One region of the Kluyvera chengduensis genome, then DNA from elsewhere that is predicted to be linked to it. Evidence: predicted binding sites of a transcription regulator. Region 1 holds the regulator's gene; each other region holds the start of a gene.
What was found. The regulator CRP, encoded in region 1, controls carbon source genes, mostly activating them, when cyclic AMP is high. The targets are predictions, from matches to a motif close to ATGTGANNNNNNTCACAT.
Positions count from the first base shown of each region.

Region 2: the regulator CRP is predicted to act here: its motif matches at 1,683-1,700, upstream of ACH1XZ_RS01020 (YfcZ/YiiS family protein).
Region 3: the regulator CRP is predicted to act here: its motif matches at 1,367-1,384, upstream of bhsA (multiple stress resistance protein BhsA).

Region 1 is NZ_JBIQOI010000010.1:125,205-128,461, reverse strand. Features, by position in the region: gene ACH1XZ_RS20135 (phosphoribulokinase) at 1-273, shown strand, start outside; gene ACH1XZ_RS20130 (OsmC family protein) at 370-774, opposite strand; gene crp (cAMP-activated global transcriptional regulator CRP) at 1,079-1,711, shown strand; gene ACH1XZ_RS20120 (YccS/YhfK family putative transporter) at 1,767-3,257, shown strand, end outside.
Region 2 is NZ_JBIQOI010000001.1:215,558-218,814, reverse strand. Features, by position in the region: gene fadI (acetyl-CoA C-acyltransferase FadI) at 1-1,106, opposite strand, end outside; gene ACH1XZ_RS01020 (YfcZ/YiiS family protein) at 1,293-1,577, opposite strand; gene fadL (long-chain fatty acid transporter FadL) at 1,950-3,257, shown strand.
Region 3 is NZ_JBIQOI010000002.1:155,107-158,363, reverse strand. Features, by position in the region: gene ACH1XZ_RS06380 (glycine zipper 2TM domain-containing protein) at 1-514, shown strand, start outside; gene ACH1XZ_RS06375 (TetR/AcrR family transcriptional regulator) at 570-1,208, opposite strand; gene bhsA (multiple stress resistance protein BhsA) at 1,455-1,712, shown strand; gene ldtC (L,D-transpeptidase LdtC) at 1,801-2,760, opposite strand; gene ACH1XZ_RS06360 (TonB-dependent siderophore receptor) at 2,892-3,257, opposite strand, start outside.

The DNA.
Region 1 (3,257 bases):
TTCTCACGCACCCACATCAACTTCCAGCGCGTGCCAACGGTCGATACCTCTAACCCGTTTGCAGCCAAAAGCATTCCGTCACTGGACGAGAGTTTCGTGGTGATTCACTTCCGTAATCTCGACCACATCGACTTCCCATGGCTACTGGCCATGTTGCAGGGGTCATTCATCTCACATATGAATACGCTGGTCGTTCCCGGTGGGAAAATGGTGCTGGCAATGGAATTAATCATGACGCCGCTGGTGCAGCGGCTGATGGAAGGCAGGAAATAGCATCAAGACCAGGTAGCCCGGACGAGGTGCGCTAGTACCGACTCCGGGAATGACCCCGGCGTCACTGCGTTCGGCCGGGCTACGTCTGGCATGTAATCAGCCTTCGATCACTTCGTAAGAGTGAGTGATATTCACCGCTTTTTCGAGCATCAGCGCCACCGAGCAGTATTTCTCAGCAGACAGATCCACCGCACGCGATACCGCCGCATCCTTCAGATCTTTACCGGTGACGATAAAGTGCAGGTTAATGTGCGTAAACAGACGAGGCGCTTCTTCACGGCGCTCAGAGGTGAGCTTCACTTCGCAGTCGGTCACGTCATTGCGACCTTTTTGCAGGATAGAAACAACGTCAATCGCACTGCAACCACCGGCGGCCATCAGCACGACTTCCATCGGGCTCGGCGCTTTATCGCCAGAGTTACCGTCCATCAAAATTTGGTGGCCAGAAGCAGACTCACCGAGGAAGGTTAACCCTTCAACCCATTTCACACGTGCTTGCATAATATTTAACTCCCAGGTTGCAATTTTCTTCTCAGATTACGCGCACATAACAATTCTCGCAATGGAAGGCGATCGCCGTCATGCTGAAGCGAGACACCAGGAGACACACGGCTAAAGCTATGCTAAAACAGTCGGGATGCTACGGTAATACATAAACGTACTGCATGTATGCAGAGGACATCACATTACAGGCTGCGACCCTATTCGACAGCCGACTTCCCAGGTAACGGGAAGGATACTATTGCAACCAGTGGCTGCAATGTTTTTGCCGCTGGGAAGAGCTTATAACAGAGGATAACCGCGCATGGTGCTTGGCAAACCGCAAACAGACCCTACTCTCGAATGGTTCTTGTCTCATTGCCATATTCATAAGTACCCATCGAAGAGCACGCTGATTCACCAGGGTGAAAAAGCAGAGACGCTGTATTACATCGTAAAAGGCTCCGTGGCTGTACTCATCAAGGACGAAGAAGGCAAAGAGATGATCCTCTCTTACCTCAACCAGGGCGATTTTATCGGCGAGCTGGGCCTGTTCGAAGAAGGCCAGGAACGCAGCGCATGGGTACGAGCAAAAACCGCTTGTGAAGTTGCTGAAATCTCTTATAAAAAATTCCGTCAGCTGATCCAGGTTAACCCGGACATTCTGATGCGTCTCTCTTCTCAGATGGCGCGTCGTCTGCAGGTCACCTCTGAAAAAGTGGGTAACCTGGCCTTCCTGGACGTAACCGGTCGTATCGCTCAGACCCTGCTGAACCTGGCTAAACAGCCTGACGCCATGACCCACCCAGACGGTATGCAGATCAAAATCACCCGTCAGGAAATTGGTCAGATCGTTGGCTGCTCCCGTGAAACCGTGGGCCGTATTCTGAAAATGCTGGAAGATCAGAACCTGATCTCCGCACACGGCAAAACCATTGTCGTTTACGGTACCCGCTAATCCGGCCCAAAATGGCGTATTGTAAAAGCAATACGCCATTTTTGTTTTTCCCCCTATGTGGCGCAGGCTGATTTACCACCCGGAAGTCAACTATGCACTGCGGCAAACGCTGGTGTTATGTCTGCCGGTTGCTATCGGACTTCTGCTCGGCCATCTCCAGCAGGGTTTGCTGTTTTCATTGGTGCCCGCCTGCTGCAATATCGCCGGTCTCGACACTCCGCATAAGCGCTTCTTTAAACGCCTGATTATCGGTGGCTGTCTGTTCGCCGGATGCAGTCTTGCCGTTCAGCTGTTGTTGGCGCGCGACATCCCCTTGCCGTTGATTCTCACCGGGCTGGCGCTGCTGCTGGGCGTTACGGCGGAAATCAGCGCGCTGCACGGGCGGCTACTACCCGCCTCGCTCATCGCGTCTATCTTTACCCTAAGCCTTGCGGGAAATATGCCCATCTGGGAGCCCTTGCTGCTCTACGCGCTGGGTACGCTGTGGTACGGAGTATTTAACTGGTGGTGGTTCTGGATGTGGCGCGAACAGCCGCTGCGGGAATCACTGAGCTTGCTTTACCGCCAGCTCGCCGAATACTGTGAAGCGAAATATAGCCTGCTGACGCAGCATACCGACCCGGGCACCGCGCTGCCGCCGTTGCTGACTCGCCAGCAGAAAGTGGTGGATCTGATTTCCCAATGCTATCAGCAGTTGCACATGCTTGCGGCTAACCAGCATAACGATTACAAGCGCCTGCTGCGCGCCTTCCAGGTGGGGCTCGATTTACAGGAACATATCTCTGTCAGCCTGCACCAGCCCGAAGAGGTACAAAAGCTGGTTGAACGCAGCCACGCCGAAGCGGTGATCCGCTGGAACGCCCAGACCGTTGCGGCGCGCCTGAGGGTACTGGCGGACGATATTCTCTATCACCGCTACCCCACCCGCTTCAATATGGATAAACAAATAGGCGCGCTGGAGAAAATCGCCGACCAGCATCCAGACAACCCGGTCGGCCAGTTTTGCGCATGGCACTTCAGCCGCATCGCCCGCGTGCTACGCTCTCAGCGACCGCTCTACCCGCGCAACCTGATGGCCGATAAACAGCGACGTCTACCGCTATTCGCAGCGCTTAAAAGCTATCTGTCGCTGAAATCCCCGGCGCTGCGTAATGCCGCTCGACTCAGCGTAATGCTCAGCATCGCCAGCCTGATGGGTGCCGCGCTGCATCTGCCGAAGCCTTACTGGATCCTGATGACGGTGCTGCTGGTCACGCAAAACGGCTATGGCGCGACCCGCGTGCGTATTTTCCATCGTGCGGCGGGCACGCTGGCGGGGTTAGTGATTGCCGCCGTCGTCCTGCACTTCCACACCTCAGAAGGGCTAGCGTTATCGGGCATGCTGATCGTCACGTTGGGGAGCTACCTGATTATCCGTCGTCACTACGGCTGGGCCACCGTCGGCTTTACCATCACCGCGGTATATACCCTGCAAATTCTGACGCTGAACGGCGAGCAGTTTATCGTCGCGCGCTTTATCGACACCATCATCGGCTGCCTGATTGCC
Region 2 (3,257 bases), on a different contig from region 1:
CGCCCGAGGACTTCACGCGCGAATTTTTCACTCGCTAGGCACTGAATGTTGGCCAGCGTCTGCGCGGCAAAAGCTTCATGCATGTCGATAAGCGTCAGATCGGCGAAGGTCAACCCTGCGCGATCCAGCGCCAGCGGCGTTGACCAGGCCGGGCCCAGCAGCATGTCCTGCCAGACGTCAATGGCAGTAAAAGCGTAGCTGCGCAGATAGCCCAACGGCACCAGCCCCAGCTCTTTAGCACGGGATTCCGTCATCAGGATAACCGCTGCCGCGCCGTCGGTTAACGGCGTACTGTTCGCCGCGGTTACCGTTCCGTGCTGACGGTCAAATGCGGGGCGCAGTTTGGCGTAGTCGGCAAGCGTAGAGTTTGCGCGAATATTATTGTCCTGCTCTAGCGGATTACGGTACGGCGGCGAGTAGGCCGTCATGACCTCATCGTTCAGTTTCCCTTCCGCCCAGGCCTGTGCCGCCAGTTGATGCGAACGGTTCGCCAGCGCATCCTGTTGCTCACGCGTGATGCCATAGGTTTTCGCCATCTGCTCCGCGGTGTCGCCCATCCGCAATCCGGTAGAATACTCCGCGACGGCCGGTGGTACCGGCATCAGGTCACGCAAACGTAGACGAGAGAAGAGTTTGAGTTTTTGACCGAGAGTGCGAGCTTTATTCGCATCCACCAGCGTGCGCGCCAGCTGTTTGCTAACGCCAATGGGCAGAACAGAAGAAGAATCGGCTCCGCCCGCAATGCCGGCGCGAATCGTCCCGGCCATCAGACTTTCGGCTACGTTCGCCACCGCCTGGAAGCTGGTTGCGCAGGCACGGCTGACGCTGTAGGCATCGGTATGCACGTTCATACCGGTACCCAACACGATTTCACGGGCGATATTTGGCGCAGCGGGCATCTGCACCACCTGGCCAAATACCAACTGGTCGATAACTTCAGGGGAGATTTCGCTTCGGGCCAGCATTTCGCCCACGACCATTTTACCGAGGTCGACGGCCGGCACGCCGTGAAACGCGGTCGCCTGTCGGGCAAACGGGGTACGTAATCCACTGACTATAGCAATGCGATCGCCCTGGCGGGTGATAAGCGGTAACGCCTGACTCATAACTCTCCCCTGTTAAAGAAATAAATCTAAGTGGTCTGACCTGATAACAGTTTTAACTAATTTATTACACTTAGCCAATCGGGGAGAGAAAAAATTGAGAGCTAAAACACACTGAGAACAAAAGAAAACGCCCCTGTTACGCGGGTAACAGGGGCGTTATTTAAAGCCGTTGTACGAAAGACGTGATTAGCGCAGGCCCAGCTGGAAAATCAGCGTTTCTGCTTCGCAAGCGAAGACAAAATCAATATCCAGCTGCACACCGCCTTCAACGTCTTTGAAGTTTGCAGTGATTTTGCACGGTTCAGATTCTACGTTACGCGCTCTTTCTGACAGCGCCGCCAGCGTCTCTTCAGCTTCAGCACGGTTTGCGAACACACGGCTGTAAGAGGCTGTGCAGTCGGAGTTGTCCATAATGGTACCCACGTCCATGCAGCAGCAAACTGGGGTTTCATCAGCACTACATTTGCTCATTGTAGATTTCCTCTGTTTTGTGCACTCAAGGTGCCAGATAAACGATGAGCCTATTTTACGTCCGCCTGCTTTACGCCTCCAGTCGATAATGTGATCTAACCCCTTAAGTGACCGAAATCACAATTAAAAATGATCTAAAACAAAATTGGTGTTTCATACCCTATGACCATCCCCGCATTTTTGCCAACCAGATCTCGTTTTAAACAACATCTTTGAAAAACTTAATAAACAATATTGCAACATACCATCTGGTCAGACCTATACTCTCGTCACTGGTCTGATTTCTCTGTTGTAGTCCAGCCCCTACACTTCGCGCTTCTGTTACTACATGTAACATTGTTTGTATAAAAATAACTCAATGAGGTTATGGTCATGAGCCAGAAAACCCGTTATACGAAGTCTGCTCTTGCTGTCGCAGTGGCACTTGTTTCAACTCAAGCCTGGTCAGCAGGCTTCCAGCTTAATGAATTTTCAGCCTCTGGTCTGGGCCGTGCCTATTCCGGCGAAGGTGCTATCGCAGATGATGCGGGTAATGCTAGCCGTAACCCAGCGCTGATTATGATGTTCGACCGCCCGGAGTTTTCTATCGGTGCGGTGTTTATCGATCCGGATGTAAATATTAAAGGTAAACAACCAGGCACTAGCGCAGATAACATCGCACCTACAGCCTGGGTACCTAACGTTCACTTCGTTATGCCAATTAACGATCAATTTGGTTGGGGAGCTTCTATAACCTCTAACTACGGTCTTGCAACTGAGTTTAACGATAACTACGCGGCAGGCGCATATGGTGGTAAAACCGACCTGCAAACAGCAAACCTGAACCTGAGCGGTGCTTATCGCCTGAACAGCAGTTGGAGCTTCGGTCTCGGCTTTGATGCGGTTTATGCAAAAGCGAAAATTGAGCGTTATGCCGGCGATTTGGCATCTACTGTTGGTTCACTGCCATTACCTTTCCCAACAGGCATGTCAAGTGCGGATTCCCAAATTGCACACCTTAAAGGCGATGAGTGGGGTTACGGCTGGAACGCCGGTATCCTTTATGAGCTGGATAAGAACAACCGTTGGGGTCTGACCTATCGTTCCGAGGTCAAAATTGACTTTGATGGCGATTATAAGAGCTCAATCACCAGTCAGATGAATAATTTTGCTGCATCGCAAAACATTTCTGGCCTGCCATTCGGCACTGACGGCAGAACTGTCCCAGGTTCTCTGACGCTGAACCTGCCTGAAATGTGGGAAGTCTCGGGTTATAACCGCGTCGATCCGCAGTGGGCTATCCATTACAGCATCGCCTATACCAGCTGGAGCCAGTTCCAGGAGCTGAAAGCTACCGGTTCTAACGGCCAGCAGCTCTTCTATAAAGAAGAAGGCTTTAAAGATGCTTACCGCATCGCGCTGGGCACCACCTACTACTACGATAAGAACTGGACCTTCCGTACCGGTATCGCATTTGACGATAGCCCGGTTCCAGCAGATAACCGTTCAATCTCTATCCCGGACCAGGACCGCTTCTGGATTAGCGCAGGTACAACCTACGCCTTTAACGATGACGCTTCCCTCGACTTTGGCGCATCCTATATGCACGGTCAGGACGTAACCATTAAAGAAGGCGACTACACCTTCAAATCCGAAGGTAAAGCCTGGCTGTTCGGTACTAACTTCAATTATCGCTTCTGA
Region 3 (3,257 bases), on a different contig from region 1:
TATTGGTATTGGCGTTGCAGCCGCGCTTGGGGTTGCCGCCGTAGCGAGTATGAACGTTTTCGACCGTGGCCCGCAGTACGCGCAGGTTATCTCCGCTACGCCAATCAAGGAAACCGTCAAAAATCCGCGTCAGGAGTGCCGTAACGTGACGGTCACTCATCGTCGTCCTGTGCAGGATGAAAACCGTATCGCAGGCTCTGTGCTGGGTGCTGTTGCGGGTGGCGTCATTGGACATCAGTTTGGTGGCGGACACGGCAAAAGTGTCGCGACCGTGGTCGGTGCATTAGGCGGCGGCTATGCTGGTAATCAGGTGCAGGGTGCAATGCAGAATAATGATACCTACACCACCAACGAGCAGCGCTGTAAGACGGTGTACGATAAGTCTGAGAAAACGCTCGGTTATGACGTGACCTACAAAATCGGCGACCAGCAGGGCAAAATCCGTATGGATAAACAGCCTGGTAGCCAGATACCGTTGGATAACAACGGCCAGCTGGTACTGAATAAAGCCTAAAATAGCAGTGAATATGCTGTTCGCCCCTCATTCTTCCGAGTGAGGGGCGTTTTTTTTACCGCTCGGCAATCATCTGCGGCCAGAGGCGCAGCGTGGTGTCGATAATCTGCATCAGCGTCTCAAAGCTTGCCCCTTCACGGGCGCTAATCGACATCCCCTGCAAAATACAGCTTAGGAACTGCGCCACCTCGGTAACGTTTTTCCCTGCCGGAATTTCCCCACGCGATTGACGCAGCGAAAGGAATTGATTCAGCGTCTGTTCCTGTACCGCGTGACGAGATTTAATCGTCCTGGCAATCTCTTTTGACGAGGCCGCCAGCGCCGCAGAGGTGTTGATCATAAAGCAGCCCGCGGGGGTGTCCTTGCTGGTGAAGCAGGTTGCTACGGCGGTGAAGTAGTTGCGTAGCGCTTCTACAACCGGCTGCTCGTCGCAGAACAGGCAAGCTTCGTTTTTGGAAGCAAAGTGCGTGATGTAGTGATCGAGAACGGCGCGGAACAGCCCCTCTTTATTCACAAACTCGGCGTACAGCGTCGGCGCTTTTGCACCCGTAGCTTCGACAAGGTCGGAGAGGGATGTTGCTTCATAGCCATACTGCCAGAATAGCGTCATCGCTTTATCAAGCGCCGCTTCCCGGTCGAATACTTTAGGTCGACCGCGGCCTTTTTTCGCGCAACTTTGCGTGTCAGTTGTCATCGTGCCGCCTACCTTAGTCGGTGTTTAGTGAACATTCATTATAAAAATAATCCATGCAAGGGGCTAGCGCTTCCTTAGCGAAAAATAAAAAGAACATATTCATATGAAAAATATATGAATCTTTATTAAATAAACGATCGTTATAAAAATCCGTTGACGTGTGACGCAGATCTCATTATGATTAACCTATCGATCGTTAAGTTATTAACGTCTGACCTACAAAAATCATCTGCAAAGGTAATAATTATGAAAAACGTAAAAGCTCTGGCCATCGCAGCCGTACTAAGCTCTCTGTCATTTGCAAGCTTTGCCGCCGTTGAAGTGCAATCTACTCCGGCAGACCAGCATAAAGTCGGTAGCGTCTCTGCTTCTGCAGGCCCTAACCTGGCGTCTCTGGAGCAAGAACTGGCTCAGAAAGCGGATGACATGGGTGCGAAATCATTCCGTATCACTTCCGTTAGCGGTCCAAACAACCTGCACGGTACCGCAGTAATCTATAAATAAGCGTTAAAACCCTCATAATGCTTATGTCACTGCTATAAAAAAGGCCCTGAGCGTATCCCGCTCAGGGCCTTTTACTTTGTGGCTCAGGTTACATATTTTGCTGAGCAACATCGTGATGACGGGTGACATCGACCGGCATCCCGGAACGCACATCCATCACTTTATTCATCACCGCAGTATCCGTGTTGGCATCCTGGCTAAACGCCTTCATACCCGCGTTCAGAACGATTGGCAGGGTTTGCGGATCGTCATCAATATGCTCAGATAGCGGCTGGTGCACTTCGACCAGACGCACGCCGTTGGGCTCGACCGACGCTTTAATCGGCGTATTAATGATGGTCACTTTTGTCCCCGGCGTGACCTGCTCGAACAGCGCTTTGATGTCGTTATCGCGCAGACGAATACAGCCAGAGCTCACGCGCATACCGATACCAAAATCGGCGTTGGTGCCGTGCAGCAGGTATACGCCACCGTAAGCGGCCAGACGAATGGCGTGATGGCCCATTGGGTTATCCGGGCCGGCTGGCATTACCGCAGGAAGATCAATGCCCTGCGCTTTGTAGCGCGCGCGGATATTGGCGGTAGGCGTCCAGGTCGGGTTGGCGCGCTTATCGGATACGGTGGTCACCATGGTTGGCGTCACCGTCGTGCCGCCTAGCTGGCCGATGCCGATAGGGTAGACGGTGACCGTATTTTTGCCCGGCGGGTAATAGTAGAGGCGCAGCTCCGCCAGATTCAGCACGATACCTTCGCGCGGCACGTCCGGCAGCAGCGTTTGCAGCGGAATGGTTAATACGCTTCCGGCGCGTGGAACGTAGGGGTCAACGCCTGGGTTGGCCTGTAAGAGCGCCAGAAAACCCACGTTGTATTTTTTCGCGATCGATTCCAGCGAACCGCCGTTGTTCTCGACAACGTGGAAACGGTTTTCGCCCACCAGTCGACTCCCCGGCGGTGGCAGCGGCCAGCTATTGGCGCTGGCGGGCAGCGCCACGCAGGCCGCGAGGAATAATCCCACCAACCAGCGTGAAAGTTGCAGTGTTTGTCCCATGACGATAATCCCCAAAGTCTGAATGTGTTGCCTAAAAGTTAAAGCGACTATTATGCGGAAGGGAACTGTAGGGAAGTGCTAAGGGATTGAAAGAGTATGTAAACGCGGCCCCGTTTCGGGGCCGCGGGCGGTTAGAAGGACATTTTCACCGTGAACTGCACTTCGCGCGGGTCGCCAATCTGGTTGCCCAGGTTGTTGCTGGCGATGGACGAGGTGTAGTAGGTCTTATCGAACAGGTTTTTGACGTTAAGCTGCAGCGTGACCGGGTATTGCAGCTTCATCTTATAGGCCGCAAAGATATCCGCCACCGCGTAACCCGGCAGGTAGTAATCCGCGCCGTTGGTACCTGAACGACGACTCAGCGCATGCCCGCCGCCGCCGAGGGTCAGCGTGTTGCTGTCGTAGACGTTATTGATGTCATAGGTCAGGAACAGTGAACCGGTATGGCGCGGAACGTTTGGCAGCGGTTTGCCCGCGTAGTCTGGGTCGTCAATGAC